DNA from 2 places in the Ornithinibacillus sp. 4-3 genome. Region 1 is predicted to be linked to the other one. Evidence: a T-box and tRNA genes for the amino acid it is inferred to sense, from the RefSeq annotation. Region 1 holds a T-box; the other holds one or more tRNA genes.

What was found. The T-box of region 1 lies ahead of ileS (isoleucine--tRNA ligase). A T-box ahead of a tRNA ligase gene usually reads a tRNA of that ligase, here a tRNA-Ile.
Region 2: it has a tRNA-Ile gene. The T-box ahead of ileS (isoleucine--tRNA ligase) is inferred to sense a tRNA for this amino acid. The anticodon was not compared.

What each region holds. Positions count from the first base shown of each region.
Region 1 covers NZ_CP162599.1:1,420,563-1,436,169, reverse strand. The annotation lists gene AB4Y30_RS06955 (NFACT family protein) at 1-213, shown strand, start outside; gene AB4Y30_RS06950 (LysR family transcriptional regulator) at 276-1,139, opposite strand; gene pyrE (orotate phosphoribosyltransferase) at 1,237-1,851, opposite strand; gene pyrF (orotidine-5'-phosphate decarboxylase) at 1,835-2,542, opposite strand; gene AB4Y30_RS06935 (dihydroorotate dehydrogenase) at 2,539-3,450, opposite strand; gene AB4Y30_RS06930 (dihydroorotate dehydrogenase electron transfer subunit) at 3,447-4,202, opposite strand; gene AB4Y30_RS06925 (dihydroorotase) at 4,328-5,605, opposite strand; gene AB4Y30_RS06920 (aspartate carbamoyltransferase catalytic subunit) at 5,568-6,485, opposite strand; gene pyrR (bifunctional pyr operon transcriptional regulator/uracil phosphoribosyltransferase PyrR) at 6,689-7,228, opposite strand; gene AB4Y30_RS06910 (RluA family pseudouridine synthase) at 7,464-8,372, opposite strand; gene lspA (signal peptidase II) at 8,373-8,840, opposite strand; gene AB4Y30_RS06900 (DNA-binding protein) at 9,461-9,760, opposite strand; gene ileS (isoleucine--tRNA ligase) at 9,927-12,680, opposite strand; T-box leader at 12,902-13,116, opposite strand; gene AB4Y30_RS06890 (DivIVA domain-containing protein) at 13,184-13,690, opposite strand; gene AB4Y30_RS06885 (RNA-binding protein) at 13,825-14,601, opposite strand; gene AB4Y30_RS06880 (YggT family protein) at 14,604-14,864, opposite strand; gene AB4Y30_RS06875 (cell division protein SepF) at 14,865-15,308, opposite strand; gene AB4Y30_RS06870 (YggS family pyridoxal phosphate-dependent enzyme) at 15,423-15,607, opposite strand, start outside.
Region 2 covers NZ_CP162599.1:601,143-616,749, reverse strand. The annotation lists gene moaC (cyclic pyranopterin monophosphate synthase MoaC) at 1-375, opposite strand, end outside; gene AB4Y30_RS03105 (ABC-F family ATP-binding cassette domain-containing protein) at 495-2,432, shown strand; gene AB4Y30_RS03100 (YcxB family protein) at 2,449-2,967, shown strand; gene AB4Y30_RS03095 (FtsW/RodA/SpoVE family cell cycle protein) at 3,013-4,185, opposite strand; gene tsaD (tRNA (adenosine(37)-N6)-threonylcarbamoyltransferase complex transferase subunit TsaD) at 4,239-5,252, opposite strand; gene rimI (ribosomal protein S18-alanine N-acetyltransferase) at 5,249-5,686, opposite strand; gene tsaB (tRNA (adenosine(37)-N6)-threonylcarbamoyltransferase complex dimerization subunit type 1 TsaB) at 5,688-6,395, opposite strand; gene tsaE (tRNA (adenosine(37)-N6)-threonylcarbamoyltransferase complex ATPase subunit type 1 TsaE) at 6,424-6,879, opposite strand; gene thiL (thiamine-phosphate kinase) at 6,893-7,876, opposite strand; tRNA gene AB4Y30_RS03065 (tRNA-Asp) at 8,253-8,329, opposite strand; tRNA gene AB4Y30_RS03060 (tRNA-Met) at 8,350-8,426, opposite strand; rRNA gene rrf (5S ribosomal RNA) at 8,445-8,561, opposite strand; rRNA gene AB4Y30_RS03050 (23S ribosomal RNA) at 8,748-11,670, opposite strand; rRNA gene AB4Y30_RS03045 (16S ribosomal RNA) at 12,080-13,644, opposite strand; tRNA gene AB4Y30_RS03040 (tRNA-Ile) at 13,846-13,920, opposite strand; tRNA gene AB4Y30_RS03035 (tRNA-Gly) at 13,939-14,012, opposite strand; tRNA gene AB4Y30_RS03030 (tRNA-Leu) at 14,095-14,177, opposite strand; tRNA gene AB4Y30_RS03025 (tRNA-Lys) at 14,241-14,313, opposite strand; tRNA gene AB4Y30_RS03020 (tRNA-Gln) at 14,339-14,413, opposite strand; tRNA gene AB4Y30_RS03015 (tRNA-Glu) at 14,446-14,517, opposite strand; tRNA gene AB4Y30_RS03010 (tRNA-Ser) at 14,527-14,617, opposite strand; tRNA gene AB4Y30_RS03005 (tRNA-Asn) at 14,623-14,697, opposite strand; gene AB4Y30_RS03000 (SprT family protein) at 14,893-15,351, opposite strand; gene AB4Y30_RS02995 (Tex family protein) at 15,433-15,607, opposite strand, start outside.

The DNA.
Region 1 (15,607 bases):
CAACCAGATGAGCAAACACTTGAAGAAGCTGCACAATTAGCGGCCTTCTTTAGCAAAGCACAGCAATCCTCTTCTGTACCTGTGGATTACACCTTGGTACGTCATGTGAAAAAACCAAATGGAGCCAAGCCAGGATTTGTAACATACGATAATCAAAAGACCATCTTTGTCACTCCAAGTCCGACTGTTGTAAAGGAAAGAAAAGTAAAATAAATAAGGGAGTTAGATATTACCTAAGTTAAGGTATCGTATCTAACTCCCTTATGTTCTCTTCATTAATCATCAAGAAATTCATTCGCTAATACTGCTTTTATAAATTCGGCCACTTGAGGCAAACCAGTAATTCCTTCCTGATAGCACAACCAAGTATCTCTTGTTACTAGCTGTCCATTTACCTTTAATGGCAAATGGGGATAGTGCTCCATTAAAGACTCTGATACACTTTTAGGCAACACTGCCATTCCTATCCCTTGTTTCATAAATTGCTTACATGTTTCTATTTGGTCTACCCGAATCGCTTTTTGTGGTTTAATATGATGTTGAAACTGCAACCAGTTTTCAACCAGCTCATGCATACTATCATCACTTTTAAACGAAATTAATGGACGTTCCTTTAGATCATTAGAAGAAAAATCCTCTGTATCGAAAATATATAATGGGTCTTCAAAGAGACGTGTGCATGTACTATCCTTTAGTTTTTCTCCACGAATAATACATACATGAAAATTCTTATGATTGCGTTTGATATCTTCACTTATTCCTGTAACTAAATCAATGGATACATTTGGAAATTGCTTCGTATATGTTGCAAGTATTGCAGGTAAGAATCTCTGACTAATTAAAGATGAACAAGCAATGGATAAAGTTCCACGCACTTCCTCATTTGCTTCTGCAAGTGTATTTAATAAATTTTTCTCCTTTTCAACAACTTGCTTCGCATGCGCTAAAATAAGTTCACCTGTTGGAGTAGGAATTAATCGTTTAGGCGTACGAATAAAAATAGGCATCCCAAAATAATCCTCAATCATTTTCAGGCGTTGTGATACTGCTGGCTGAGAAACTAGTATTACTTTTGCTGTTCCACGAATGGTCCCTATTTCATTTAACTGAATAAGCAACTCATAATCCTCAATTCTCATAATTAACTCCCTACCTAATGTTTCTTTTTATCTTAGCCTAAAAACAAAATAATAACCACCTGCATGGTAATTACCATAAGCAAATGGTTATTCTAAATTAAAGCGTATTACGCCAGTTTTCTAATTCAGCTTTCTCCTCCGAAGTAATTTTACCTTCTGATTCTAAGAGCTGTAATAATTCATCATAATTTGTAATTGTTTCAAAAGAAAGCTCTGCATCAGCAAATTGTTGCTTCGCTTTCTCTAAGCCATATGTAAAAATAGCTAAAACACCAACTACCTCTGCTCCTGCTTCAACTAATGCTTTAACAGAAGTTAATACAGAGCCACCTGTAGAAATTAAATCCTCAATAACAACTACTTTTTGTCCTGGCTTAATTTCACCTTCAATTTGGTTGCCTTTTCCATGACCTTTTGCCGAAGAACGAACATATGTCATTGGTAAATCAAGGCGACTAGCTAGCCATGCAGCATGTGGAATACCTGCTGTTGCACATCCTGCAATAACATCTGGACGTTGCTCTAAATTTTCAACCTTCTCAACAAATGCATCTACAATTTTATTACGTACTTCTGGATAAGACATTGTTAGACGATTATCACAATAAATTGGTGATTTAATTCCAGAAGTCCATGTGAAATAATCATTTGGTCTAATTTGTACTGCTTTAATATCTAATAAACGTTTAGCAACTTCAATATTTAATCCCATTTTCCCACTCCTTCAATGCATTCTCGTATGCCGCTAATGGATTTTCTGCTTTGGTAATGCTACGTCCTATTACTAAGAAATCTGATCCTTGCTGACGCGCTACTCCAGGTGTAGCAACTCTTTTCTGATCGTCCTGACTAGAATCCTGCAAACGAATTCCTGGAGTTACTGTATAAAAATCTGGTCCACAGGCTTCCTTAATTGAAGAAGCCTCATGTACAGAGCAAACTACTCCGTCTGCCCCACTTGTTTGAGCAAGCTTAGCAAAATGAACAGCATGATCATTAAGTTCACCAGGAATTAATAATTCATGATTAATCGTTTCTTTATCAAAAGAAGTTAAAATTGTTACTGCAATTAATTTCGTATGATTAGATTCACTTTGCAGGCCTTCTTTCGCTCGTTTAATCATTTCACTTCCACCAAGCGCGTGAATTGTAACTAAGTCAACATCTAGCTTAGCAATATTACGCATTGCATTATGAACAGTGGTAGGAATATCAAATAATTTTAGATCAAGAAAAATTGGATGATTATTCTCTTTTAGACGTTTGAGAATATCAGGGCCTTCACGATAAAAAAGTTCCATGCCTACTTTCACAGGAACTCCTTGCAATTTATTTTCCTCAATAAAATGATTAGCATCCTTAAATGTCGGAAAATCAAGTGCTAAGTAGATAGGATTCATTATTCATGCCCCTTTCCAATCGCCTCTTGTACAGAGCTGAAGCCATATTTTTCAAGAACCTTAGGTAATTCCTCAATAATTTCTTGGCAAACAAATGGATTTTGGAAGTTTGCTGTTCCAACAGCAACAGCACTTGCTCCAGCTAGTAAAAATTCTAGAACATCCTCTGCTGTATTTACTCCACCCATACCAATGATTGGAATATTAACATGATTATATACTTCATAAACCATACGTACAGCTACCGGTTTCACAGCGGCTCCAGAAAGTCCACCAGTCCTGTTAGCAAGCAAAGGACGTCTAGATGGTAAATGAATTTGCATACCAACCAGTGTATTAATCATTGTTATCCCATCAGCACCAGCAGCCTCCACAGCCTTTGCCATCGCAACAATATCTGAAACATTTGGCGATAGTTTCACATAAACTGGTTTATTACTTGCTTCCTTTACTCGTTTTGTTACACTTGCTGCCATATCTGGATCTGTACCGAATTGTACGCCGCCTTCTTTTACATTTGGACAAGATATATTTAATTCCAATGCATGTACATCATCTGTAGCATTAAATGCAGCAGCCACTTGTTCGTATTCTTCTACTGTACTACCTGCGATATTAGCAATAATTGATAAATCATAATTAGCTAAAAATGGCACTTCATTTTCAATAATTTTTTCAACACCTGGATTTTGTAAACCAATTGCATTTAACATGCCTGAAGGTGTTTCAGCAACACGAGGAGTTTGATTTCCATAACGAGGTGTGCCTGTTGCTGCTTTCATCATAATTGCTCCAAGTATACTTAAATCATAAAACTGACTATATTCTTTCCCAAATCCAAAACAGCCTGAAGCAGGGATAATTGGGTTTTTCAATTGCAATCCTGGTAAGTTCATTGCTAATTCACTCATATAATTACCTCCTGCGCAGCAAATACAGGTCCATCCTGACAAATTTTCACATATCCACCTTGTTCATCTGTTGGAATAACACAAGCAAAGCATGCACCTACTCCACAGCCCATACGTTCTTCTAAAGAAATAAAACCTTCTTTATATGCTAGCTGCTTCGTTACAGCTTGCAGCATAGGTAATGGTCCACAAGTATAATAACGGTCAAATTCACCAATTTCTTCTAATACATTGGTTACAAAACCTTTTTGTCCGTGTGTTCCATCATTTGTAACAATATGTGTCTCACTAATTGCTTTAAATTCTTCCTCAAAAAAAACACTTTCTTTTGTCTGATATCCTAATACAGAAATAACACGTACATTCTTTTCCGCTAATGCCTGCCCTAAAAAGTGAATTGGTGGTACCCCAACTCCGCCACCTACTAATAAAATAGTTTCATTTTCCTTGACATCATCAATAGGAAATCCATTTCCACATGGCCCTAGTGCATCTAGTACTTTTCCAGGTGCATACGTTGATAAGTCATGTGTACCTGCACCAACAACTTTAAAAATGAGTGTAATAATTTCATTGTCACGATCAATTGTTGCAATGGAAATCGGTCTTCTTAGTGTACGGTTGTCTATACTGATATGGACAAATTGACCAGGTACAGCCGTTTGGCTAATATAACTATTTTCTACCCTAAGCTCAAATGTATCTAGAGCAATGTTTTTCATATCAATGATTCGTAATTGTTCTTTTCTCATCTAACAACCCTACTTTTTTATTTTTTAAAGAAAACTTAGTAAGCATTATTTTTCATACATCTATTCTAGCATAATGAAAAGAAACTTTATATGCCCATTAAACGCTAGAGGAGCCGTTCCTCTATTTAGAGAACGGCATCTTCATAAACTACTTTTCCTTCTGCAATTGTTAATACTGGAACCCCAGAAACATCCCACTGATCAAATGGTGTATTTTTAGATTTAGATTGGAAAGTTTCTTTATTGATTTTTTCTTCACGATTTAAGTCAATTACTGTTATATCTGCAACTGTGCCTACTTCAAGTTTACCGTATGGTAAGTTGAAGACATCAGCTGGTTTACTAGTTAAGAAATCAACTAATTGTTGTAATGTTATTTTACCTGTCTTCACTAAATATGTGTAGCAAAGAGAAAAGGCAGTTTCTAAACCAACAATACCAAATGGTGCTTTTTCTATTCCAACTGCTTTTTCTTCATCTGTATGTGGAGCATGGTCTGTTGCTATAAAATCAATTGTTCCGTCTAGCAAACCTTCTAATAATGCTTCTTGATCTGCTTTAGCACGTAATGGTGGGTTCATTTTGAAATTTGGATCTGCTTCTGTAATATCATCTTCATTTAAAATTAAATGATGTGGAGATACTTCTGCAGTTACACGAATTCCTGCTTTCTTCGCATCACGGATTACACGTACAGATTCTTTAGTACTTACATGGCATACATGATAATGACAATTTGCTTCTTCTGCTAATAAAACATCACGAGCAATTTGCACAGATTCACAAATAGACGGAATTCCAGGAATGCCTAAGCGTTTACTTACATCCCCTCTATGTACCGCTCCACCATAAATTAATGAATTATCCTCACAGTGCGCTACGATTGCTTTATCCTGCTTTGCAGCTTCTTCCATAGCACGAAGCATTGTATCAGCTGTCTGAATGCCAACACCATCATCTGTGAAAGCAAAAATGTTCTCTTTGGAAATTTCCGCAATATTTGTTAACTCTTCACCTTGTAGACCTTTTGTAATTGCTGCATATGGAATAACACGTACAACAGCATCTTGATTAATTTTTTCATTTAATCCACGAACCACATCAACATCATCTGGTACTGGATTTGTATTTGGCATAGAGCATACTGTCGTGAATCCTCCACGAGCAGCAGCCTTTGTACCAGAGACAATCGTTTCTTTATGTTCTCCACCTGGCTCACGTAAATGAATATGAACATCAATCAATCCTGGTGTTAATAGATTTCCTTGACAATCAATCACTTGATCAGCATCTTCATTAATTACCTCTGCAATTTTGATAATTTTATCATTTTCAATCAACACGTTTACTGGAACTAATGTGTTATTATTCAGTTGGTTCGCATTTTTCAATAAGATTTTCATTAGTAATCCCCCATTCTTTTAAAAGCTTCATCATAATCGCCATACGGATATATACTCCGTTATTCATCTGCTTGAAAATTCTTGAGCGTTCACACTCTACTAATTCAGAATCGATTTCTACCCCACGATTGATTGGTGCTGGGTGCATGATAATTGCATGATCTTTCATTTTTGCTTCTCGCTCTTTTGTTAATCCATATGTGTCTAAGTAATTTCCTACATCACTTGTTTCTGCATGACGCTCATGTTGAATACGTAATAACATCATTACATCACAAATCTCAACTGCTTCATCAATGGATAAATTAGGAAAGTTTAAGTTAGGATCTTCAAATCCCGGCGCTGCACTTACATAAACATTGGCTCCTAATTGTTCTAAGGCATGCATGTTAGAATGTGCTACACGGCTATGCTTGATATCTCCTGAGATAACAATATTCAATCCTTCGATACGTCCGAATTCTTGATAGATTGTTAAAATATCAAGTAGACATTGTGTTGGATGCTCTGATTTACCAGAACCTCCATTAATAATTGGAACATTAATATTTGCATTAATTTCTTTATACCAATCATCAGCCTCATGACGGATAACTAATACTTGCGCACCGATAGATTCAAAAGTTCTAGCTGTATCATAGAGTGTCTCACCTTTCAATACACTTGAACTATCTGCGTGAAAATCTAGCATTTCTAAACCTAATTTTCTTTGCGCTACCTCGAAACTCATTTTTGTTCTTGTACTTGGCTCGAAAAATAAATTTGCTGCAAAGATTTGGTCTTCATATTTCACATCATTTTTTCTTAAAAATTCTGCTGTATCCAGTAAGTTGAAAATATCCTCATTAGTTAATTGGTTCATTGAAATAAAATGTTTCATAATTTTAGCTCCTCCTGTTCTACTTGAAGCAATAGCATGATTAGTTTTACTCTTGCTTTTTCATCATTATTCTTCACTTTTTGACAGGTTCGCATAAAAAAAGCCTCTGCGAAGATCGCAAAGAGGCATCCGTGCATTTTCCCGCACGTTTTTCTTTAAGCAACCTTGTAAATCTCTCTGGACTTATTTAAAGGTCAAAAGTTTTATTTTTCATAAATTCCTACTTCATCAATGTTATCCATTTCTTCTAACTTAACAACAATGCTTTCTTTTTCTGATGTCGGAATGTTTTTCCCAACATAATCAGCTCGAATCGGTAATTCTCTATGGCCACGATCCACCATCACCCCAAGCTGAATTTGTGAAGCTCTTCCTAAATCCATTACTGCATCCATTGCTGCTCGAATCGTTCTACCAGTGTAAAGAACATCATCAATTAGGATAACTGTTTTACCTGTAACATCTTCTTTTACATCTGTATTCGTAAGCTGCGGCTCTGCATCTACAGAAATCTTTTTCAAATCATCACGATATAATGTAATATCTAATTCCCCAACAGGTACCGTGATATTCTCAATCAACTTGATTTTTTCCTGTAGCCTTTTTGCCAATGGAATTCCTCTTGTTTTAATTCCAACAAGAATTAGATTTTCTCCACCCTTGTTCTTTTCAAGAATTTCATGAGCAATTCGTGTTAATGCTCTGTTCATTGCAGGCTGATCCAATATTATTGTTTTTTTGATCATTGTCTCACCCACCTTTTACACTTTTAAACGTCCTTTATAGAGGTCTTTCAAAAAGTCCAACAAAAATGACCTTTTTGAACACGCACTTATAGGCATAAAAAAATGCCTTTCTGTGACAAAAGGCATGTGTATACACATATAAATCTTCACGCTACCTTTTCAGCCTCACAGGACTATATTAAAGGAACTCTTATTTTGTTCTTTACTATTATTTCAAATTCAATTACTAATGTCAAGATATTTTCTCCATCTTCATCAGTAATTTTTGAAAGTATTTTGGTTGTTCAATAGAGAACTCTAACCATTCGTTTGTTACAGGATGATGGAAACCTATTGTTTTGGCAAATAAAGCTTGTCCATCTATATCTGTTGTTTTAGGAGCACTATATTTTGTATCACCAACAAGTGGATGTCCAATATATTTCATATGTGCACGTATTTGATGGGTTCTACCAGTCTCTAACTGACATTCTACATGTGTGTAATGATTAAACCGTTGCAGTACTCTAAAATGTGTTCGTGCATCCTTTCCACCTTCAATAACATTCATCATCGTTCGTTGATATGGATCACGACCAATTGGGGCATCAATCAGACCAGTATCATGCTCAATTACTTCATGTACCACTGCTTCATATACACGTTTTATTTCTCTTCGATTTAGCTGTTCTGCTAACGATACATGTGCCTGATTATTTTTTGCGACCAATAGAAGCCCACTTGTATCTTTATCCAAGCGATGAATAATTCCAGGACGCCCTTCTTGAATATCAGATAGCTGTTCACAATGATATAATAATGCATTTACCAATGTACCTTGTTTATGAGTTAATGTTGGATACACTACCATGTTTTTCGGTTTATTCACAACGAGTACATCTTCATCCTCATAAACAATATGTAAAGGAATGTTTTCCTCTACCAAATCTAACTTCTCTTCTTCAGGTATTTGCCATATAATTTCATCATTTAACTGACATTTATAATTAGATTTTATCTTCTTCCCATTCACCGTCACCAAGGCTTGCTCTATTTGCGATTGGATTTGAGAACGAGATTGTTCTGTCTCTAATTCTGTTAGTAGTTTATCAATTCGCTTATTTTGTTCCGCTTCAGTTACTACATGCTCTATAGTTTTCATTTATTTAGAAGTTCCCTTCTGTTTTTCCTCAAAGAAAATTGTCAATATCATTAAAATAACTCCTACTACTAATGCAGAATCTGCAACATTAAAAATTGGGAAATCATATGAGAAAATTTTAAAGTCTAGAAAATCAACAACTTCTTTTCTAAACACTCGATCAATAAAGTTCCCAATTGCCCCACCTAAAATAAAGCTAAGTGCTAATGATGGAAATAATTGTCCCTTTACATGCTTCTGCATATAGTACACAACGCCGATAATTACAAGTACTGTAATTATATAAAATAGAATCATCTGACCTTGCAGAATCCCCCAGGCCGCACCTGTATTTCGATGTGAAGTGATATAGAAAAAGTTTTCAATAACTGGAATTTGTTCATATAATTCCATCTGTTTTACAATAATCCATTTTGTAAGCTGATCAATTCCAATAATGATAAGTGCGATAATATAGTATTTATACATGTTATGTCCTCCGCTATTATTTTCCTGATTATTAATAAGTAGTTTATCATACATTGGTTAGAAAAGGATATTTACATATCGATATTGCCTGATGAAAATGAAATTCTTCTACAACGAATCACATTATCTCAAAAGAAAAATATTACATTTCAAGATACTTTCATATAACAAATCCCTCATCTAAGAATTTAACCCCTTCAAATTATTTATTACTTTCATAAACTAACTTTCTTATAGTGAATGCGGATAAAGTAATAAAAGCTGCCCCGTAAAATAAGTATGGAAAAAAATTTTCATGTGTAATGGGTTTTATGAGAATACTGTACAAATTTAATGAAATGATAAAAATAAAACCAAACACTTCTAAACCTTGTAATAATCTAACCATTAATTAATCCATCTCATTTCTTTTTAGAGTTTTAACTTTTCATTATTATAAATATTCATCTTAAGTACAAAATAATAATCCTTACTTTCCAATATTTTTTATTTATAATAACTTGAAGTAGTACCATTCTATTTTTGAAACTTATAACGTACAAAAAATGCTCTGCCACGAGATAAAAGATTTAATTTATCTCGTGGCAGAGCTGTTATTTGGAGGCTATTCAGCTATCTATCTACTCCCCTAAGCTTAATAACCATTTACGTAATTGTGCTTTTGGGTAATAGATTTGCTCATTTATAATGATATGTGGAATATCAGGATGATCCTTAAGTAAATGTTTTGTATCTTCCTTTGAAATCCCGATAAAATAATGTACATCATTTTCTTTTATCAATTCGTGTTCATCATCGTCATCAAAGAAATCACTAATTCCACTTTTAACTCCAGGGTTTTGGAAATTTTGCAATCCATTACCGATAAAATATCCCGCAACAGCAATTCCTATAGCAATCCAAATGAAATCAAATTCCATATAAATATCTCTCCTAATTGTATGATATGTCAATATTAATAGATTATCTTAAGTGTAGCAAACATGGGAAATCAACATTCGTAAATTCCAGGCTTTTTTCAACTAAACATACAAAAGCGCCTTAGCTCCATATTAGAACTAAGGCGTTTTTAATTATTTTAAAAATTTATTCTGCATAATGTGTTTTTACAATTTCTGCACAGCGTGTACATAGAGTTGGATGGTCCTTATCTTGACCAACCGTTTCAGATGATACCCAGCAGCGTGCACAAACTTCACCTGGGTGTTTTTCCACTTGTACTTTAACGTAACGATATTCCTTGGCATTTGAATCACGATCACGTATTACTACTTCAGATACAATTAACATTTGATGTAAATACGGAATTGATGCTAGAACTTGCTTGGTTTCTTCATCCATTGCAGTAATTGTAACTTTCGCTTCTAATGATTTACCAATCACTTTCTCGTCTCTAGCTTCTTCAAGTGCTTTTAATACATCCTGACGAACTTTCATGAAATGGTTCCATTTCGCAACGGTTTCATCCATGTCAGCAATCTCAACTGCTTCTGGCATATCTGTTAATTGCACATAATTTTCTTCTAAGCCAGGAATATGACTCCAAATTTCCTCAGCTGTATGTGGAATAATTGGTGCAATTAATTTCACTAATGCAACTAAAATATCATAATAAACAGTTTGGATGCTACGACGACGTTCATGATCTTTTGCTTCAATATATAAAATATCTTTCGCAAAATCTAAATAGAATGAGCTTAACTCTGTAGAACAGAAATCATGGATCTCATGGTGAACAGTAGAAAATTCATATGTTTCGTAAGCTTCTTTTACTTTAGTAATTAGTTCTTGTAGGCGATAGAACATGAAACGATCAACTTCTTGTAAATCTTCTACTGCAACACGATCTGTTGCTGGATCGAAATCATTTAAGTTACCTAGTAAGAAACGAATTGTATTTCTAATCTTACGATAAGATTCAGAGATCTGCTTCAAAATCTCATCTGAAATTCGCACATCCGCTTGGTAATCTACAGAAGATACCCAGAAACGTAAAATATCAGTTCCTAATTGCTTAATTACTTTAGATGGGTCCATTACATTTCCTTGTGATTTACTCATTTTTCTTCCGTTTCCATCTAACACCATACCATGACTAACAATATTCTTATAAGGTGCTTTACCAGAAATTGCTACTGATGTAGTTAAAGATGAGTTAAACCAACCACGATACTGATCTGAACCTTCTAAATAAATGTCTGCTGGTCGATCAAGACCTCTTTCGATTAAGACAGCCTCGTGTGAAGAACCTGAATCGAACCAAACATCCATAATGTCATTTTCTTTTGTAAACTGACCATTTGGACTATGCTCTGATGTAAATCCTTCAGGAAGTAATTCCTTCGCTTCTTTTTCAAACCAAATATTAGAACCATGCTCTCTAAATAATTTAGCTACATGACTAATTGTTTCATCTGTAATGATTGGTGTACCATCTTCTCCATAGAATACTGGAATTGGTACACCCCATGAACGTTGACGAGAAATACACCAATCTTCACGATCACGGAACATGTTGTACATGCGTGTTTCTCCCCATGAAGGGAACCATTGTACTTTTTTAATTTCATCTAGAATATCATCTCTAAATGATTTAATAGATGTAAACCACTGTGCTGTTGCTCTTGTGATCGTTGGTTTTTTCGTACGCCAATCATGTGGATAAGAGTGTTTAATAAAATCTAGCTTTAATAAAGCTCCTACCTCTTCAAGTTTTTCTGTAATCACTTTATTTGCATCATCATAGAATAGCCCTTCAAATCCAGGAGCTTCATCTGTAAAGCAACCTCTATCATCCACTGGACTTAGTGGTTCTAAATCATACTGACGGCTAACATAGAAGTCATCATCTCCATGTCCAGGCGCAGTATGAACACACCCTGTACCCGCATCAATCGTTACATGTTCTCCTAACATAACAAGTGAATCACGGTCATAGAATGGATGCTTTGTAATAATACGTTCTGCTTCTTTTCCTTTAAAGGATTTAATCACTTGAGCATCTTCCCAGCCTAGAACTTCAACAATATCCTCTAATAAATCATGAGCAATGACAAAATTGTCATTACCAACTTTCACTAGATCATATTCTAAATCTGGATGAATACTGATTCCTAAGTTTGCTGGAAGTGTCCAAGGAGTAGTTGTCCAAATAATAAACTTATCTCCTTCATCAAGTAAACCTTTTCCATCTGTTACTGTAAAGGAAACATAAATAGATGGAGATTTTTTATCATGGTATTCGATTTCCGCTTCAGCTAAAGCAGATTCAGAAGATGGCGACCAATGTACTGGACGTAAGCCTTTGTAAATATATCCTTTTTTTGCCATTTCACCGAACACTCTAATTTGCGCCGCTTCATAGTCATTCGTTAAAGTGATATATGGATGATCCCAATCTCCACGAACTCCTAATTGTTTGCGTTGTTCCTTTTGTTTATTGACCTGATCTAAAGCATAATCCACACACATTTGTCTGAATTCAGCAACAGATAATTTTTTACGGTCTACTTTTTTATTCTTTGTTAATGCTGTTTCAATTGGTAATCCATGTGTATCCCAACCAGGAATAAATGGTGCTTGATAGCCAGTCATTGATTTATAACGAGTAATAAAATCTTTTAAAATATTATTCATTGCATGACCGATATGGAGATCTCCATTTGCATATGGTGGTCCATCATGAAGGACAAATTGTGGTTTCCCTTCTGCTCTAGCTAGACTCTGCTCGTAAACATTGTCTGCTTCCCATTGTACTCTTCTTTCTGGTTCTTTGTTCGGTAAATTTCCACGCATTGGAAATTCTGTTTTTGGCATCAATAATGTATCTTTATAGTCCATCCTTTGCCCTCCTAATTATCTTAAAAAATATTCTTATTATTCGGTATGAAGTAAATATATGAGCAGCTTTATTCATAGCATGCTCTACGACAAATGCATTTATGAGAAATGCGATCCATATTCCATGGTGTTAATAACTAGTCATTGTCAGATCAACATCCATATGAAATCTGTTCCTTCATACTTTAAGAAATAAAGTATAAAAAAGCCCTCAACGCCCCCAAAGGGACGAGAAGACTCGTGATACCACCCTTATAAATTTAAAAAAATTTAAACTTACTCGTTTTTCGTAACGTGAATCAATCGTCCAATTCTACTTATCCTTCAAATGGAAACTCAAGAGTGATTTTCTAAAAGTATTTCTGTATCAGGCTTCCACCTTCCCTGACTCGCTTAACAGTGGTTACTTTTATACTGTCTCTTTCATCGTTTTTACATATGCTATTTTTATAAAAATTATATGTAAAAAATGCGTTATCGTCAAGGTTTATGACGCCAACTCCTTATTCTTGATATTCTTCTTCTAATTCCAATTCTCCAAGGACATCTGTTCCTAGTAGATCTTCCCATTCATCCGTATTCAATAATTCTAACTGAGCTTCCACTAACATCTTTAATCTCGTACGGAATACTTTCCCATGTTTCTTTAACTCTTGAATATCTAAGTATATCTGTCTTGATTTGTTTAATGCTTCGTTAACAATTCGATCCGCATTTTTCTCCGCTTCTTTAATAATCAGCTTCGATTCTTTTCTTGCATTACTTGTAACTTCTTCAGCAGTTTCTTGAGCCACTAAAATGGATTTGTTTAATGTATCCTCAATATTAGAAAAATGGCCAACTTTTTCTTCTAATTCATTTACTTTTGCTTCCAAATCTTTTGTTTTACGAATTGCCATCTCGTAATCTTTGATCACTTGATCAAGGAATTCATTTACTTCATCTTCATCATATCCGCGAAAACTTCTGGCAAAAACTTTATTATGTATATCCAAAGGTGTTAATGGCATATACAAGGCCACCTCCTTGAAAAATTTGTCTAATAATGACTTCACTTGTTGTTTTAAATATTATATTACTATACAAAACTATACAAGTGTGAATTTATAATGGGTTCATTTTCAGAAACCACTCTCTGCAATCACTACTTTAAAATTGCTGATGTCACGCGAAATTTATCTTTTTTCGTTTTACCATGTATTGCAACAAGTTTACTTCTTCCCTTACCTCGGACAGAAAGTAAATCTCCTTCAAACAATGGATAAGCTGCGTCTTCTACAACACGAAAATTAACTTTTACAAGCTTCTTTTTAATTAAATTAGCAGACTCGCTTCGAGAAATGCGATAAATTTCTTTTATTACATTATCTAAACGTAAAGAAGAAATCGTATGATCTGCAGAAATCCAATTTGCTTCTTTCTCTAGAAGCTCTTTAAAAGGTTTCGTTGTTAATTTTATTGAAGCATTTTTGATTTTTGTTAAATTCATTTCCACATAAGTAGCAATATCTGCTGTAGTAATTATTTGTAGGTGATTATCCTCAATAAAAATATCACCTAATTTCTTCCGCTCTATTCCCAAGGATAGAAATGCTCCCATCACATCTCGATGTGTAAGCGAAATAAATTTCTGATGGAATGTCGCTTCCAATAGAACTAAATCAAAAGTTGAGAAATCAACATCTTCATAGAAAGGACAAATAACTGCTCGCTTTCTTTCTGTATACATTCCTCCACCATGAAAATGTAATTCAAAGTCATCTTGATTCGTTCCAACTAACATACTTAGAATTTGCTGTTCACGTGGATCTAAAAAATCGGTTAATTTCATTCGATAGGATTGTTCTACTTCTTTTTTCCAAGCCAATGCATGATCAATAAATAAATGTTCCTCTGGTCTAAAATGCTGATAAATACTCATATTTAAAAATAATTAAATAATGTATCTAATCCCATTCTAGCAATATGTAGGACAAAAATACCTACAATTGGTGAAATATCAATCATACCTATTGGCGGAATAAATTTGCGGAATTGCTCCAAATAAGGTTCACTGATTGAACCTAAAAGCATCCCGAAAGACGATTCACGTGCACCTGGAAACCATGACATTAAAATATAAATAATTAGTACAAAACTATAGATATATAGTGCGTTAGATAATATAACATGTAACAAATCCATCTAATATTTCCATCCTTTACCAAAGTCATCCTCATCTACTGTTATATCAGAGATAGTGCCAGATATTTCTACATTATCAGGAGTACAGAGAAAAGTTTGTGTACCTAATTTTTGGATATCACCATTTAAAGCATAGACAGTCCCGCTTAAAAAATCGACAATTCTTTTTGCCTGATGATTATCCACTCGTTCTAAATTAATAACAACAGAACGGCGATTAAGAATATTATCCGCAATCGTCTGTGCTTCACCATAAGATCTTGGTTCAATTAATACAACTTTAGACGTAGGCTGTTTAACCGTAGCCAAATTTACGATATTTTGTTTATCTTTCTTTTGATACTGCTGTCTAGGCTCTTCTTCCTCATATGGTACTTCCTCTTCAATGTACTCATATTCATCATCTACAGTAAAAAAAGATTTAAACTTATTTTTAAAGCCCATTTTATTTCACCTCATTTTTCAAGCAATCTTCCAGTATCAACTTAATAACCCTATTGTATACATATGACTAAGTTGAACTTTATTTGATTTCTTTAAAAGTCAGATTGCCAAATTTTATGAACCAACTAATTTTGATCCAATACGGATATGGGTTGCTCCTTCTTCCACTGCAATTTCATAATCATTACTCATTCCCATACTTAAGTACTTACATGGAGCATGAGCGTAATTCTTCGTCATAATTACATCGCGTAATTGTGCCAAGTCTTTAAAGGTTTTTCTTAACACTTCTTCATCTG
Region 2 (15,607 bases), 820 kb from region 1:
AGCTGTGGCAGATGCTGCTGTCAACGCTTCCATTTCTACTCCTGTACTTCCCTTTGTCTTTACAGAAACTTCGATACAAAGCTCAAATTGATTGTTTTCTAAATTCCAATCAAATTGAACATCGACCCCTTTTAATTGCAATGGATGGCACATCGGAATAATATTTGCAGTATTTTTTGCAGCCATAATACCTGCTACCTGCGCTACTGCTAATACATCCCCTTTGCTAACTGTATGATTGGTAATAGCTTTATATATATCTTCTGAAACGAAAATACTTGATTTTGCTAGAGCCGTGCGCATAGAATCTACCTTCTCACTAATATCAACCATTTTTGCTCTACCTTGTTCATTAAAATGAGTAAAATCTGTCATAAGCTCATCTCCAGTTTTTATTCTATCATCTATTTTATCAGAAAAGAGAAGAGAAGGCTCAAAAAGTATTGCTAGCTACATATTAAATAAGATACACTTAGAGAGGTGAGGTGAAAGTAATGATCATCATGCAATTAAATGATATTTCTAAATCCTTCGGTGCAGAAGAGATTTTATCTAATATAAAAATAGAGATTAAAAGCAATGATCGTGTTGCAATTGTTGGTAGAAATGGTGCTGGCAAATCAACAATCTTAAAAATAATGGCTGATCAATTATCCCATGATGATGGGGAAATTTTCAAACCGAAAGATCTACGTATCGGTTATTTATCACAGCATAGCTCGCTCGAATCAAAACAATCTATCTGGCAAGAGATGCTATCTATTTTCCAGCCTTTATTGAAAAAAGAACAAGAGCTTCGTTCACTTGAACAACAAATGGCAAATCCTGGAAACATGGATGAAAGTGAATATGAAGCATTATTGCAGAACTATGATAAGCTACATCAGGAATTTGAAAATGAAGGTGGCTATCGTTTTGAATCGGAAATTAAAGCTGTTTTGACAGGACTTGCATTCCATACCTTTGATTATGATACTCCTATTCATGCATTAAGTGGTGGACAGAAAACGAGACTTTCTTTAGGAAAATTACTCCTACAAAAACCAGACTTACTCATTCTCGATGAACCGACAAACCATTTAGATATGGAAACACTACGCTGGCTAGAAGGCTATCTATTAAATTACCCTGGTGCAGTCACTATTGTTTCTCATGATCGCTATTTCCTCGATAAAGTAGTTTCGATTATTTATGAAATCTCTCGAAATCAATCTAAGAAATATGTTGGCTCCTATAGTAAATATCTAGAACAAAAACAAAAGGATTATGAGAAAGCATTAAAGGAATTTGAGCAACAACAAGCAGATATTAAGAAAATGGAGGACTTCGTGCAGCGCAATATTGCTCGGGCCTCTACAACGAAAAGAGCGCAAAGTCGGAGAAAACAGTTGGAACGTATTCAAAAAATAGATCGTCCACTTGGAGATGAATCTTCTGCTTCTTTCTCTTTTCAAATTCAAAGGCAAAGTGGAAATGATGTATTAAAAGTTAGTGATCTTACCTTTCAATATCCTGGAGAAGACAGCCCTTTATTCACACAAGTAAACTTCCATGTGAATCGTGGGGAACGTGTTGCCATTGTTGGACCAAATGGAGTAGGGAAAACAACATTGCTCAAGCTTATTTTATCTAATTTACAGCAAAAACAAGGTACCATCCAGCTTGGAACGAATGTACAAATCGGTTATTATGATCAGGAACAAGCAAATTTAACATCCAATAAAACTGTTTTAAATGAATTATGGGATGACTACCCTACAACAATGGAAAAAGAAATCCGAACTATACTTGGAAATTTTCTATTTTCTGGTGATGATGTACTTCGTCCTGTACAAGCATTAAGTGGTGGAGAAAAAGCAAGACTTGCTTTAGCAAAATTAATGATGCAAAAAGCAAATTTATTAGTGCTCGATGAACCAACAAACCATTTGGATATTGATAGTAAAGAAGTACTTGAAGCTGCCTTAATTAATTTCCCTGGCACGATTGTATTCGTATCACATGATCGCTACTTTATTAATCAAATAGCGGACCAAGTGATTGAATTGAATCATGATGGTGCAACTGTCTACCTAGGCGATTATGATTATTATGTAGAGAAAAAACAAACAGCACTAGAAATTGCAAAATTAAATGAAGCAGAGCAATCACAAGCACCCGAGAAAAAAGAAAAATCCCAAAGATTAAGCTATGAACAAGAAAAGAAATTGCAAAGTGAAAAAAGAAGGAAACAACGTGAAATCGAAAAAATAGAAACGAAAATCGAAGAATTAGAAGAAGAATTAAATGCACTGGAAGAACAAATGGCATTGCCTGAAGTATATCAAGACCATGAAAAATCACTAGAACTTTCTACAGAAGCAAATCACACGAAACAAATGATTGAAGAATTAATGGAAGCATGGGAAGCATTTCATGATACTCCAAAATAAAAGGTAGGTTATTCAATTGGAATTCGAATATGAACTGACAGAAAAAGATTATATTAATTTTAATATTTTTCATTTTGGCAACTCAAAAGCGGTGAAACGCTCTTTACTTGTTCAACGTATTATTGGACCTCTTTTCTTTATTGTTTTTGGTTACTTATATTATCAAATCGAAACAGTCTCTTTACCTTTGTTAATTCTTGTCATTATTGCATTAAGTGCAGTATGGATTATTCTTTATCCAATGCGTTTTAAAGGCTATATTACGCGTAATACAAAGCGAATGATTGAAGAAGGTAATAACGCTCTCATTTTAGGAAAACATCATGTAACAATGAATAAAAATGGCTTTACGGATAAAACATCTAGGAGTCAAACATCACTACAATGGAAAAATGCTGTTAGCTTTCAGGAAGATAAAGATAATTTATATCTCTATCATAGCCCTAGCTACGCCTATATTATCCCAAAGGATAAAGTAGGAAATGTAGAAGAAGTTAAAAAATTTATTCAAACAAACTTGCCTGCTAGTATTTAAAAAACACCGTGCACTGGATTTTTCCAGAAAGCACGGTGTTTCATTTTACTTAAATAAATAATCATTTTGTATCGAATTCTCGACAGCCACACGATATATTAAGGCATAACCAATTACTGATGCTAGCACAGCACTTCCTCCATAACTAATCAAGAGTAATGGAATCCCTGTGATTGGCATTACATTAATTGTCATACCAATGTTTTCAAATGTATGAATCAGTAATAACGCAAAATAACCAAAACAAATAAATGATCCAAACACACTGAAATTATGGACTCGTAAGCCTAATGTAATTAGCTTATAAAACAAAAAGAAATATAAAAATACGACTGCTGCACTACCAATAAAGCCAAAGCTTTCTCCAATGACAGAGAAAATCATATCTGAATGTGCCTCTGGTAGGTATACCTGTAAATTACCTATTCCCTTTCCTGTAAGTTGGCCAGAACCAACTGCTTGCATCGACCGATCAATTTGGAAGGTATCATTACTCTGATGGGTAGGATCAAACCAGCTTAATACTCGGTTCATCTGGTATGCCTTTATACCAACGGCCTGTGCTAATTCTGGTAAATAAAGAATTAGTGCCACTGCTCCAGCTGCTAAAGATAAGACCCCAGTCACAATGGTAGCAATAATCTTCCAATCAATTCCTGATAACAACACTACTACAACTGCAATAAAAACAAAGATTAACGAAGTACCTAAATCTGGTTGAACAAAAATTAAACCAAACGGAATTCCTGTTACAACTACAATTTTAAGCAATAAAAATAAATCACTTTTTATAGTACTTTCTTTAAACTTATCCTTATGCTTACTAACAACTGCAGCTAGATAGACAATAAAGGCTATCTTCGTAAACTCTGACGGCTGTAAGGAGAGTCCTATTTGCTCAAAGACAAACCAGCTTTTAGCACCATTTCTTATAGGAGCAAAATCACCTGCCGGAGTAAGGTATAAAGCAATAATAATGAGTATCCCAAAAGCGTATATAAACAAACTAGCCTTATATAATTGTTCCAAATCAAAAAACTGAATAACAATTAATGCAAAGATACTAGCTCCGTAAAACACTATTTGTTTCATTACAAAATTATCTGCGTATTGTTCCATCTGCTGTGCATTATAAATAGAAAATAAGCTCACTGTAATAAACAGCAACAAGATTAGGATTAAATCTCCTTGAAAAAAATGCGATTGTCTTTTTGTCACTTAAACTCACCAAATTTCTACTAGGTCTATAATGGTAAATATATAGACTTAAATTACTTTAACATTAATGATGGATTCGCATTTAAATCCATAGATGAATATTTTTCTTGTTGATATGAAATTGTTCCTGCCGCTGCAATCATTGCTGCATTATCTGTGCACAACGCAAACGGTGGAATAAGTAATGGGATATCTGATTCTGCAAATTTTGTTTCTAAAGAACTGCGCAATCCTTTATTTGCAGCTACTCCCCCTGCTACAATCACTTGTTTTACTCCATATTCTAATGCTGCTCGATATGTTTTTTCTGTTAACACTTCTACAACACTATTTTGAAAGCTTGTAGCAATATTCGCCTGATTAATTTCTTCGCCACGTTGTTTCAAATTATGAATTTTATTAATAACTGCAGACTTTAGGCCACTAAAGCTAAAATCATAACTATCTTGCTCAAGCCACGCTCTTGGAAATTGAATTTCCTCTTTTCCCTCTGCTGCTAAACGATCAATATGTGGGCCACCTGGATATGGTAACTCCAGCATGCGCGCTACTTTATCAAAGGCCTCACCTGCAGCATCATCTCTCGTTTCACCAATCACCTGGTAATTTCCATGCTCTTTCATTAAAACTAATTCGGTATGCCCACCAGAAACAATCAATGCAAGTAAAGGGAATTCAAATTCCTGAACAAGACGATTCGCATAAATATGACCTGCTATATGATGTACACCAATTAAAGGCTTGTTTTTAGCAAAGGCAAGAGCTTTCGCCGCACTAATCCCAATTAACAGTGCACCAACTAAACCTGGTCCCGCTGTTACAGCAATTGCATCAATATCATCCCACATCATTTGTCCTTGTTCTAAAGCTTCTTCTAAAACAAGCGTAATTTGCTCAACATGATGCCTTGAAGCAATTTCAGGTACTACTCCACCGAATCTACTATGACTTTCGATTTGTGAGGAAACAACATTTGCAATAATCTCCCTACCATTTTTGACGATTGCGACTGCTGTTTCGTCACAACTTGTTTCAATTCCTAATATATAAATATCCTTATTTTTCATAAATTCACCCACATTACAAGAGCATCCTCTAGATTATCTGTATAATAATTTTTTCGTATGCCTCCTGGTACAAGGCCAAATTTTCGGTACATTTTTTGAGCAACAACATTGGATACTCTTACCTCTAAAGATAAATGAGACACTCCCATTTGCATCGCATATTGCAGCACATGAGCAAATAATTGCTGCCCTACCTTCCTACCTCGAAATGTTGGTAGAATAGCAATATTTGTTATTTGTGCATCATCAGCAACAATCCATGTTCCAGCATAACCGATAATTTCCTCATTTAGTTCCACTACAAAATAATGAGCATGCTGATTTTGTGTAATTTCTTGACGAAAAATTTCCTCTGGCCATGGGGTTGGAAAAGAATGTTGCTCTACATTCATCACTTGTTCTAAATCTGTTTCAAGCATTTTTCGAATAATCATCTTACTTATCATCCTGATTCTGTTGTTGTGCTTGAAGCCATTTTGCCTCAGCTTCTGCTAAACGCAAATAATTTGGCGTTAGGGTATGTAGCTCTTCCGACTCTTTATTTAATCCAGCTAATCCTAATAAAGATGTTCTCGGTAAATGATAAGGCATTTCTGGAATGATTGCTAAGTCACCTAGATACTCCATAATCATATCCTCATATAACTTAATATCTGAACTAAGAAATAACACTTGTTTATTTTGCTGTTTTAATAAAGCTAACCATTCTGTCATATGCACATTTTGATCTGCTTGTATCAATTGTATTCCTTTTTGATTCCACTCGTATAGTCCTGTAAAAACTGTTTGTCGTCTAGCATCATAGAAAGGACAAATCATACCATTAAAGAAGCGCCCTTCATATGCTAATGCCTCCAAGCTAGAAACAGCTACAATTGGAATTTGCAAGGCCCAAGCTAATGTTTTCGCGGTCGTTATACCTACTCGTACCCCAGTATATGAACCTGGTCCCTTTGCTACAACAATAAGATCTAAGTCCTCTGCTTTTATATTAATTTCTTCCATAAATTGTGTGATGACAGGCATTAGCCGAACAGAATGATTAACTGGTACATCTGTCACTGTCTCACCTATGACTTTTTGATCTTTTAATAAAGATACACCTAACACATGATTTGATGTATCAATTGCTAGGACATTCATTTAATTACCCCTTATTATCTAAATAATATCACTCCGTGAGCTGCTTTATAACATTTTCAAAGTGCTCACCTTGAGCAGTTAATTCAATCTCTCTTTTCTCTTCATCCACAAAACGAATATTTATATTCAAACGTTCATCTGGTAAATACATTTCGATAAATTGTGCCCACTCGACAACTGAAATTCCTTTACCATTAAAATATTCTTTGAACCCAATATCTTCATCCATATCCTCTAGACGATAAACATCCATATGATATAAAGGCATAATTCCTTCATACTCTTTAATAATTACAAAAGTAGGACTTGTTACCATTCTTTCCACACCAAGCCCCTTTGCCAAACCCTTTGTAAAAATGGTCTTTCCTGCGCCTAAATCACCTTCTAATGTAATTACATTCCCTGGCTCTAATAATGCCGCTAGCTTAGCTGCAAACTCCATTGTATGCATTTCTGAGCTAGTCTCTATCGTAAATGTAGTCATATTATCTCTTCACCTATTTCAAATGATCATAGCCTAACTTTATTAATGGTCTTAGCTCGGCATTTTCATATAAGTATACTAACTCATCATTTTCTTCTTTTGGATTGCCAACATACCCTATTTCAGTTACTTGAACATTGGTTTGTTCAGCAGCGCTTTGCACCAATGGCCAATCCTTTTCTGGTACTGTACCTAACAATTCAAAATCCTCGCCACCAAATAACTTCCAGTTCCTTTGCCTTTCAGCTGAAAACTGATTAAAATGCTGGGAGACAGGAATTTTATCCCCATCTAGAAAAAGAGGATGTTTTGAAGCTTCTGCAATTTCTGATGCTTCGTTTGCTATGCCATCACTTATATCATTCAATGCAACACGAGTTAGTGAAGATAAAGCTTGAGCAAAAGCAACTCTTGGTGTAGGCATTTGATGACGCCTTATAAAATATTCTCTATTTTTTACTTCTATGTCATTTTGTAGTATATATAAACCTGCACGTGAATCCCCTAATGTTCCTGTTACAAAAACCTTATCTCCAGGTTCTGCCTGATGACGATACCTTACCCTTTCATGATCTACAAAGCCAATTACGGTTATAGAAATAGTTAGCTCTCTTCCAGAAACAGTATCTCCACCAATTAAATCCATTTGGTACTCAGCAGCTAACTGATTCATTCCTTGAAAAATAGCTTGTAGCCTTGAAAGATTAGAGCTTTTAGGAATGGTAATCGACACAAGATAAAAAGCTGGTTTCGCACCCATTGCTGCTAAATCACTAATATTAGCAGCTAATGCACGATATCCTATATGCTCTGGTTCTGTTGTCTTTGTAGAAAAATGAATATCTTCCACAAATGTATCTACTGCAGTGACAATGTCTTGTGAAGTTTGCCGAAAAACAGCTGCATCATCACCAATTCCTTTAATCAAGCTTGGTTGTTTATATGTTTTTGGTTTTATCGCATCAATAAACTGAAATTCATTCATTTGTATCACCATTTCTAATCCTTCTACTAATGATAACAAAACGTTCAAGAAAAGAAAAAGATAATCTTAATGTTTATATAGTTAATCTTTAATTCTTTCACATTTATGTTAGAAGGGTGGGATAAAAGTATTTTAGGTTAATTATTCTCTAATATAGATACTTAAAATACCTTCTTCAAGGGATGCAGGATTATATGTTAGTTCAGTGCTCGAGCTAGTAATATCATAAGCTCAACTGAACTTCCTATACTCTTCACTTTTTATACCTTATTCAGTTCTTTAAACTCAAAAATTTTTGTCTCGATTTATCGTTTTTTATATACATAAAAAAAACATGATTTCCGTTTTGGAATCATGTGGGTTTCTTATATTTATTCTTTTAAAAGAATGGCGGTCTGGACGGGACTCGAACCCGCGACCTCCTGCGTGACAGGCAGGCATTCTAACCAACTGAACTACCAGACCATTCTATATAAAAAAATTATTGGTTGCGGGGGCAGGATTTGAACCTGCGACCTTTGGGTTATGAGCCCAACGAGCTGCCGGACTGCTCCACCCCGCGGTATGAAAAAAATTACTAGCCTGGCAGCGTCCTACTCTCACAAGGGGGTAACCCCTAACTACCATCGGCGCTAGAGAGCTTAACTACTGTGTTCGGCATGGGAACAGGTGTGACCTCTCTGCTATTACTACCAGACCAATATTTTGCTAAAAAATAGCTCCTCCGTTTTTGAAGGACAAGTTTTATTATATGCTTATTCATTTTAAAATGCAAGCACTTTTTAAAAACTTTTTAGGGTTATTTTACAACCGTTGGTTGTGTCTAATTTATACCCTAAAAACTAAATAAGAGTGCATCGTAACGTATGACAACCGAAATGTGTTAGTTAAGTCCTCGATCTATTAGTATCCGTCAGCTCCATGTGTCACCACACTTCCACCTCGGACCTATCAACCTTATCGTCTCTAAGGGATCTTACTCATTTAAAATGATGGGAAGTCTCATCTTGAGGGAGGCTTCATGCTTAGATGCTTTCAGCACTTATCCTTGCCACACGTAGCTACCCAGCTATGCTCCTGGCGGAACAACTGGTACACCAGAGGTGTGTCCATCCCGGTCCTCTCGTACTAAGGACAGCTCCTCTCAAACTTCCTGCGCCCACGACGGATAGGGACCGAACTGTCTCACGACGTTCTGAACCCAGCTCGCGTACCGCTTTAATGGGCGAACAGCCCAACCCTTGGGACCGACTACAGCCCCAGGATGCGATGAGCCGACATCGAGGTGCCAAACCTCCCCGTCGATGTGAACTCTTGGGGGAGATAAGCCTGTTATCCCCGGGGTAGCTTTTATCCGTTGAGCGATGGCCCTTCCATGCGGAACCACCGGATCACTAAGCCCGACTTTCGTCCCTGCTCGACTTGTAGGTCTCGCAGTCAAGCTCCCTTCTGCCTTTACACTCTTCGAATGATTTCCAACCATTCTGAGGGAACCTTTGGGCGCCTCCGTTACTCTTTAGGAGGCGACCGCCCCAGTCAAACTGCCCACCTGACACTGTCTCCGAACCGGATCACGGTCCTGGGTTAGAAGGTGTGTGCAGCCAGGGTGGTATCCCACGGTTGCCTCCACCGAAGCTAGCGCTCCGGTTTCAATGGCTCCCACCTATCCTGTACAAGCTGCACAAACATTCAATATCAAGTTGCAGTAAAGCTCCACGGGGTCTTTCCGTCCTGTCGCGGGTAATGCGCATCTTCACGCATAGTATAATTTCACCGGGTCTCTCGTTGAGACAGTGCCCAAGTCGTTGCACCATTCGTGCGGGTCGGAACTTACCCGACAAGGAATTTCGCTACCTTAGGACCGTTATAGTTACGGCCGCCGTTTACTGGGGCTTCAGTTCTACGCTTCGTACGAAGTACTAACGTTTCCCCTTAACCTTCCAGCACCGGGCAGGTGTCAGCCCCTATACTTCGCCTTACGGCTTCGCAGAGACCTGTGTTTTTGATAAACAGTCGCTTGGGCCTATTCACTGCGGCTTCTCATGCAAGAAGCACCCCTTCTCCCGAAGTTACGGGGTCATTTTGCCGAGTTCCTTAACGAGAGTTCTCCCGCTCACCTTAGAATACTCTTCTTGCCTACCTGTGTCGGTTTAGGGTACGGGCACCTATATCCTGGCTAGAGGCTTTTCTTGGCAGTGTGGAATCAAGAACTTCGGTACTTATATTTCCCTCCCCATCACAGCTCAAGATACTTGTCAGACGGATTTGCCTATCTGACTCTCTTACTGCTTGGACGCACTCTTCCATCCGTGCGATTCTTTATCCTCCTGCGTCCCCCCTTTGCTCATAACGGATATGAGGTGGTACAGGAATATCAACCTGTTGGCCATCGCCTACGCCTTTCGGCCTCGGCTTAGGTCCCGACTAACCCTGAGTGGACGAGCCTTCCTCAGGAAACCTTAGGCTTTCGGTGAAAGAGATTCTCACTCTTTTTTCGCTACTCATACCGGCATTCTCACTTCTAAGCGCTCCAGCTGTCCTCTCGGTCAACCTTCTCTGCCCTTAGAACGCTCTCCTACCATTGTTCCTACGGAACAATCCACAGCTTCGGTGATACGTTTAGCCCCGGTACATTTTCGGCGCAGAGTCACTCGACCAGTGAGCTATTACGCACTCTTTAAATGGTGGCTGCTTCTAAGCCAACATCCTGGTTGTCTGTGCAACTCCACATCCTTTTCCACTTAACGTATACTTGGGGACCTTAGCTGGTGGTCTGGGTTGTTTCCCTCTCGACAATGGACTTATTACCCATCGTCTGACTCCCAAAGATAAGTATCTGACATTCGGAGTTTAACTAGGTTTGGTAACCCGGTGGGGGCCCCTAGCCCAATTAGTGCTCTACCTCCAGTACTCTTCCTTTGAGGCTAGCCCTAAAGCTATTTCGGAGAGAACCAGCTATCTCCGTGTTCGATTGGCTTTTCACCCCTACCCACACCTCATCCCCGCACTTTTCAACGTACGTGGGTTCGGGCCTCCAGTCAGTGTTACCTGACCTTCACCCTGGACATGGGTAGATCACACGGTTTCGGGTCTACGACCGCATACTCATTCGCCCTATTAAGACTCGCTTTCGCTACGGCTCCGTGTCTTCCACTTAACCTTGCATACAATCGTAACTCGCCGGTCCATTCTACAAAAGGTACGCCGTCACACAATAACGTGCTCCGACTACTTGTAAGCACACGGTTTCAGGTTCTATTTCACTCCCCTTCCGGGGTGCTTTTCACCTTTCCCTCACGGTACTGGTTCACTATCGGTCACTAGGGAGTATTTAGCCTTGGGAGATGGTCCTCCCGGATTCCGACGGAATTTCACGTGTTCCGCCGTACTCAGGATACATTCCGGAGGAAATGTCTTTTCAACTACAGGGCTGTTACCTTCTTTGGCTGATCTTTCCAGATCGATTCGTTTAAAACACTTCTTGATAACTCCTATTGGAATGTCCTACAACCCCAGAAAGCAAGCTTTCTGGTTTGGGCTGTTTCCGTTTCGCTCGCCGCTACTTGGGAAATCGCTTTTGCTTTCTCTTCCTCTGGGTACTTAGATGTTTCAGTTCCCCAGGTCTGCCTCATCTAACCTATCTATTCAGTTAGATGTACTACTCCATTACGAGTAGTGGGTTTCCCCATTCGGAAATCCCCGGATCAATGTTTACTTACAACTCCCCGAGGCATATCGGTGTTAGTCCCGTCCTTCTTCGGCTCCTAGTACCAAGGCATCCACCGTGCGCTCTTGTTCACTTAACTAGCTACTTAATGAATAAGCTTTGTTTCTTTTTCATCTGCATGTACGAACGTACATGACTTTTTCGGTTTGATGTCGTTGTTACTTTACTCTTATTTAGTTTTCAAGGTACAAATGTAAAAATTCTGCCCTGTCAGCTATCATAACACGCTGAAGCAGAAATTTTATCGGTTTTGAGAGATTTGCTCCCTCAAAACTGAACCGAACAACTCAGTAATGTTTTCATCTAAACCTTGTTAGATGTTCCGTTATAGTCTAGCTCCGGCGACCAAAAACTTTCAAACTTCACCCTTTTCCAATCGATAAGTCAACATCAGTTCCTTACAGTCACTGTGTTTCCTTTATCTCTTTGCAAAGGGCTCCAGTTTGTACGTTTCTAAACGGTCGCCTACGCTTTCTTATTATCCTTAGAAAGGAGGTGATCCAGCCGCACCTTCCGATACGGCTACCTTGTTACGACTTCACCCCAATCATTGGCCCCACCTTCGGCGGCTGGCTCCTAAAAGGTTACCTCACCGACTTCGGGTGTTGTCAACTCTCGTGGTGTGACGGGCGGTGTGTACAAGACCCGGGAACGTATTCACCGCGGCATGCTGATCCGCGATTACTAGCGATTCCGGCTTCATGTAGGCGAGTTGCAGCCTACAATCCGAACTGAGAATGGTTTTATGGGATTTGCTTCACCTCGCGGCTTCGCTGCCCTCTGTTCCATCCATTGTAGCACGTGTGTAGCCCAGGTCATAAGGGGCATGATGATTTGACGTCGTCCCCACCTTCCTCCGGTTTGTCACCGGCAGTCACCTTAGAGTGCCCAACTTAATGCTGGCAACTAAGGTTAGGGGTTCCGCTCGTTGCGGGACTTAACCCAACATCTCACGACACGAGCTGACGACAACCATGCACCACCTGTCACCGCTGTCCCCGAAGGGAAAGCTATGTCTCCATAACGGTCAGCGGGATGTCAAGACCTGGTAAGGTTCTTCGCGTTGCTTCGAATTAAACCACATGCTCCACCGCTTGTGCGGGTCCCCGTCAATTCTTTTGAGTTTCAGCCTTGCGGCCGTACTCCCCAGGCGGAGTGCTTAATGCGTTAACTGCAGCACCAAGGGGCGGAAACCCCCTGACACCTAGCACTCATCGTTTACGGCGTGGACTACCAGGGTATCTAATCCTGTTCGCTCCCCACGCTTTCGCGCCTCAGCGTCAGTTACAGACCAGAGAGTCGCCTTCGCCACTGGTGTTCCTCCATATCTCTACGCATTTCACCGCTCCACATGGAATTCCACTCTCCTCTTCTGCACTCAAGTCCTCCAGTTTCCAATGACCCTCCACGGTTAAGCCGTGGGCTTTCACATCAGACTTAAAGGACCGCCTGCGCGCGCTTTACGCCCAATAATTCCGGACAACGCTCGCCCCCTACGTATTACCGCGGCTGCTGGCACGTAGTTAGCCGGGGCTTTCTGGTTAGGTACCGTCAAGGTACGAGCAGTTACTCTCGTACTTGTTCTTCCCTAACAACAGAGTTTTACGATCCGAAAACCTTCATCACTCACGCGGCGTTGCTCCGTCAGACTTTCGTCCATTGCGGAAGATTCCCTACTGCTGCCTCCCGTAGGAGTCTGGGCCGTGTCTCAGTCCCAGTGTGGCCGATCACCCTCTCAGGTCGGCTACGCATCGTTGCCTTGGTAGGCCTTTACCCCACCAACTAGCTAATGCGCCGCGGGCCCATCTGTAAGTGATAGCCGAAACCATCTTTCACTTTCCCTTCATGCGATGGAAAAGATTATTCGGTATTAGCACCGGTTTCCCGGAGTTATCCCAATCTTACAGGTAGGTTGCCCACGTGTTACTCACCCGTCCGCCGCTCATTCCACAAACGTCACCCCGAAGGGGTCAGTCTGCTTCCTGCGCTCGACTTGCATGTATTAGGCACGCCGCCAGCGTTCGTCCTGAGCCAAGATCAAACTCTCCAAAAAAGTTTGTGTTTCTTAGCTTTGTTACGTTGTAAAAGAAAAACTTACGCTTTTCTTGACATTACTGGTTGTTCTGTTCAGTTTTCAAAGAGCAAATGTTTTGTCGCCTTCGTTTTTAGCGACTTCCTAAATGTAACATATAGAAAACATGATGTCAACATTTAAAATAAAAAAAATATTTTCGCCTAAATGATTAGACGAAAATGGGCCTGGATGGACTCGAACCATCGACCTCACGCTTATCAGGCGTGCGCTCTAACCGGGCTGAGCTACAGGCCCATCATAATAAAATTAAATTGGAGCGGGTGATGGGAATCGAACCCACGACAACAGCTTGGAAGGCTGTAGTTTTACCACTAAACTACACCCGCATAGTAGATAATAATTTCGATTGTATTTAATTAATTGAAGAAAAGGTTTGCCACATTGATATATTTGAAAATTAAAATCAAGTGCGGCCGAGAGGACTTGAACCTCCACCGAGTTGCCCCGACTAGGCCCTCAACCTAGCGCGTCTGCCATTCCGCCACGACCGCATGTTGTAAACACGCTAGAAGCAAGAAAACCTTTATTATTCATTTAATATGTTTAATCGAGAATGAGCCATGAAGGACTCGAACCTTCGACTCTCTGGTTAAAAGCCAGATGCTCTACCAACTGAGCTAATGGCTCGTCATAAAAAATCGACGAAATAAAATGGCTGGGCTACTAGGATTCGAACCTAGGAATGACGGGACCAAAACCCGTTGCCTTACCGCTTGGCTATAGCCCAATCATCATATTCACTTCGTTTTGAAAAAACGATGACCCGTACGGGATTCGAACCCGTGTTACCGCCGTGAAAGGGCGGTGTCTTAACCGCTTGACCAACGGGCCATTTTCCGATGGCGGAGAAGGAGGGATTTGAACCCTCGCGCCGCTCGCGCGACCTACACCCTTAGCAGGGGCGCCTCTTCAGCCACTTGAGTACTTCTCCAAGAATGGCTCCACAGGTAGGATTCGAACCTACGACCGATCGGTTAACAGCCGATAGCTCTACCACTGAGCTACTGTGGAATAATATTAGTGATGATTAATGCGACAAAAAACATCTTATAATAAAACAAAAAAAATGTCAAACATTTTCTTATGTATTTTTCATAAAGCTCTCTCATCCGTACTGCTTATTTAATTTATCATGTAAGACACTATTCGTCAATAGCATATCTGAAAAATAATTCCAGAAAATAATCTCTTCTATATTATGTCATTTTATAAGCCCTTTAAATAAATTTCCCCTCCACATTTTCCACAGCGATATTTCCTAGTATTAACTTTACGAACTCTTTTATATATAAAACCGCATTTCACACATTCATAAACGTGTTTCCTGCGCTGAGCATTTGATGGTAATGGCTTACAATATCTTGGAGATTCTGTTTTTTTAAGCAGAGCCTTAAATTCTGGATCTCTATGTCCATATCCTTTGTTTTCAATATGTAAATGATAATGACATAACTCATGTTTAATTATCCCAATGAATTCTGATTCATTGGTTTCTATTGCGTATTTTGGATTTAACTCAATGCATTTACTCGCAGGTAGATATCTTCCACCTGTTGTCCTTAGCCGGTGGTTATAACATACTTTATGTTTAAATGGTTTTTGAAAAAATTGTACCGATACCCTATCTACTAATTGAAATAGCTCTTCTTCATTTAACAAACACATATATACCATCCTCATTCATTTATCTTAAAACAGAAAGGGAACAGCTCATCTAAATTTTGAGCTGTTCCTTATTTTAACTTATTATTTCCCTTTAATCATCGATAAAGCAACTCTGCCTCGTTTCACATCAACATCTTCTACCCAAACAGTAACAACATCTCCCACAGATACAACGTCCATTGGATGTTTTACAAAGCTTTGCGATAATTTAGAGATATGGACAAGACCGTCTTGCTTTACACCAATATCTATAAAT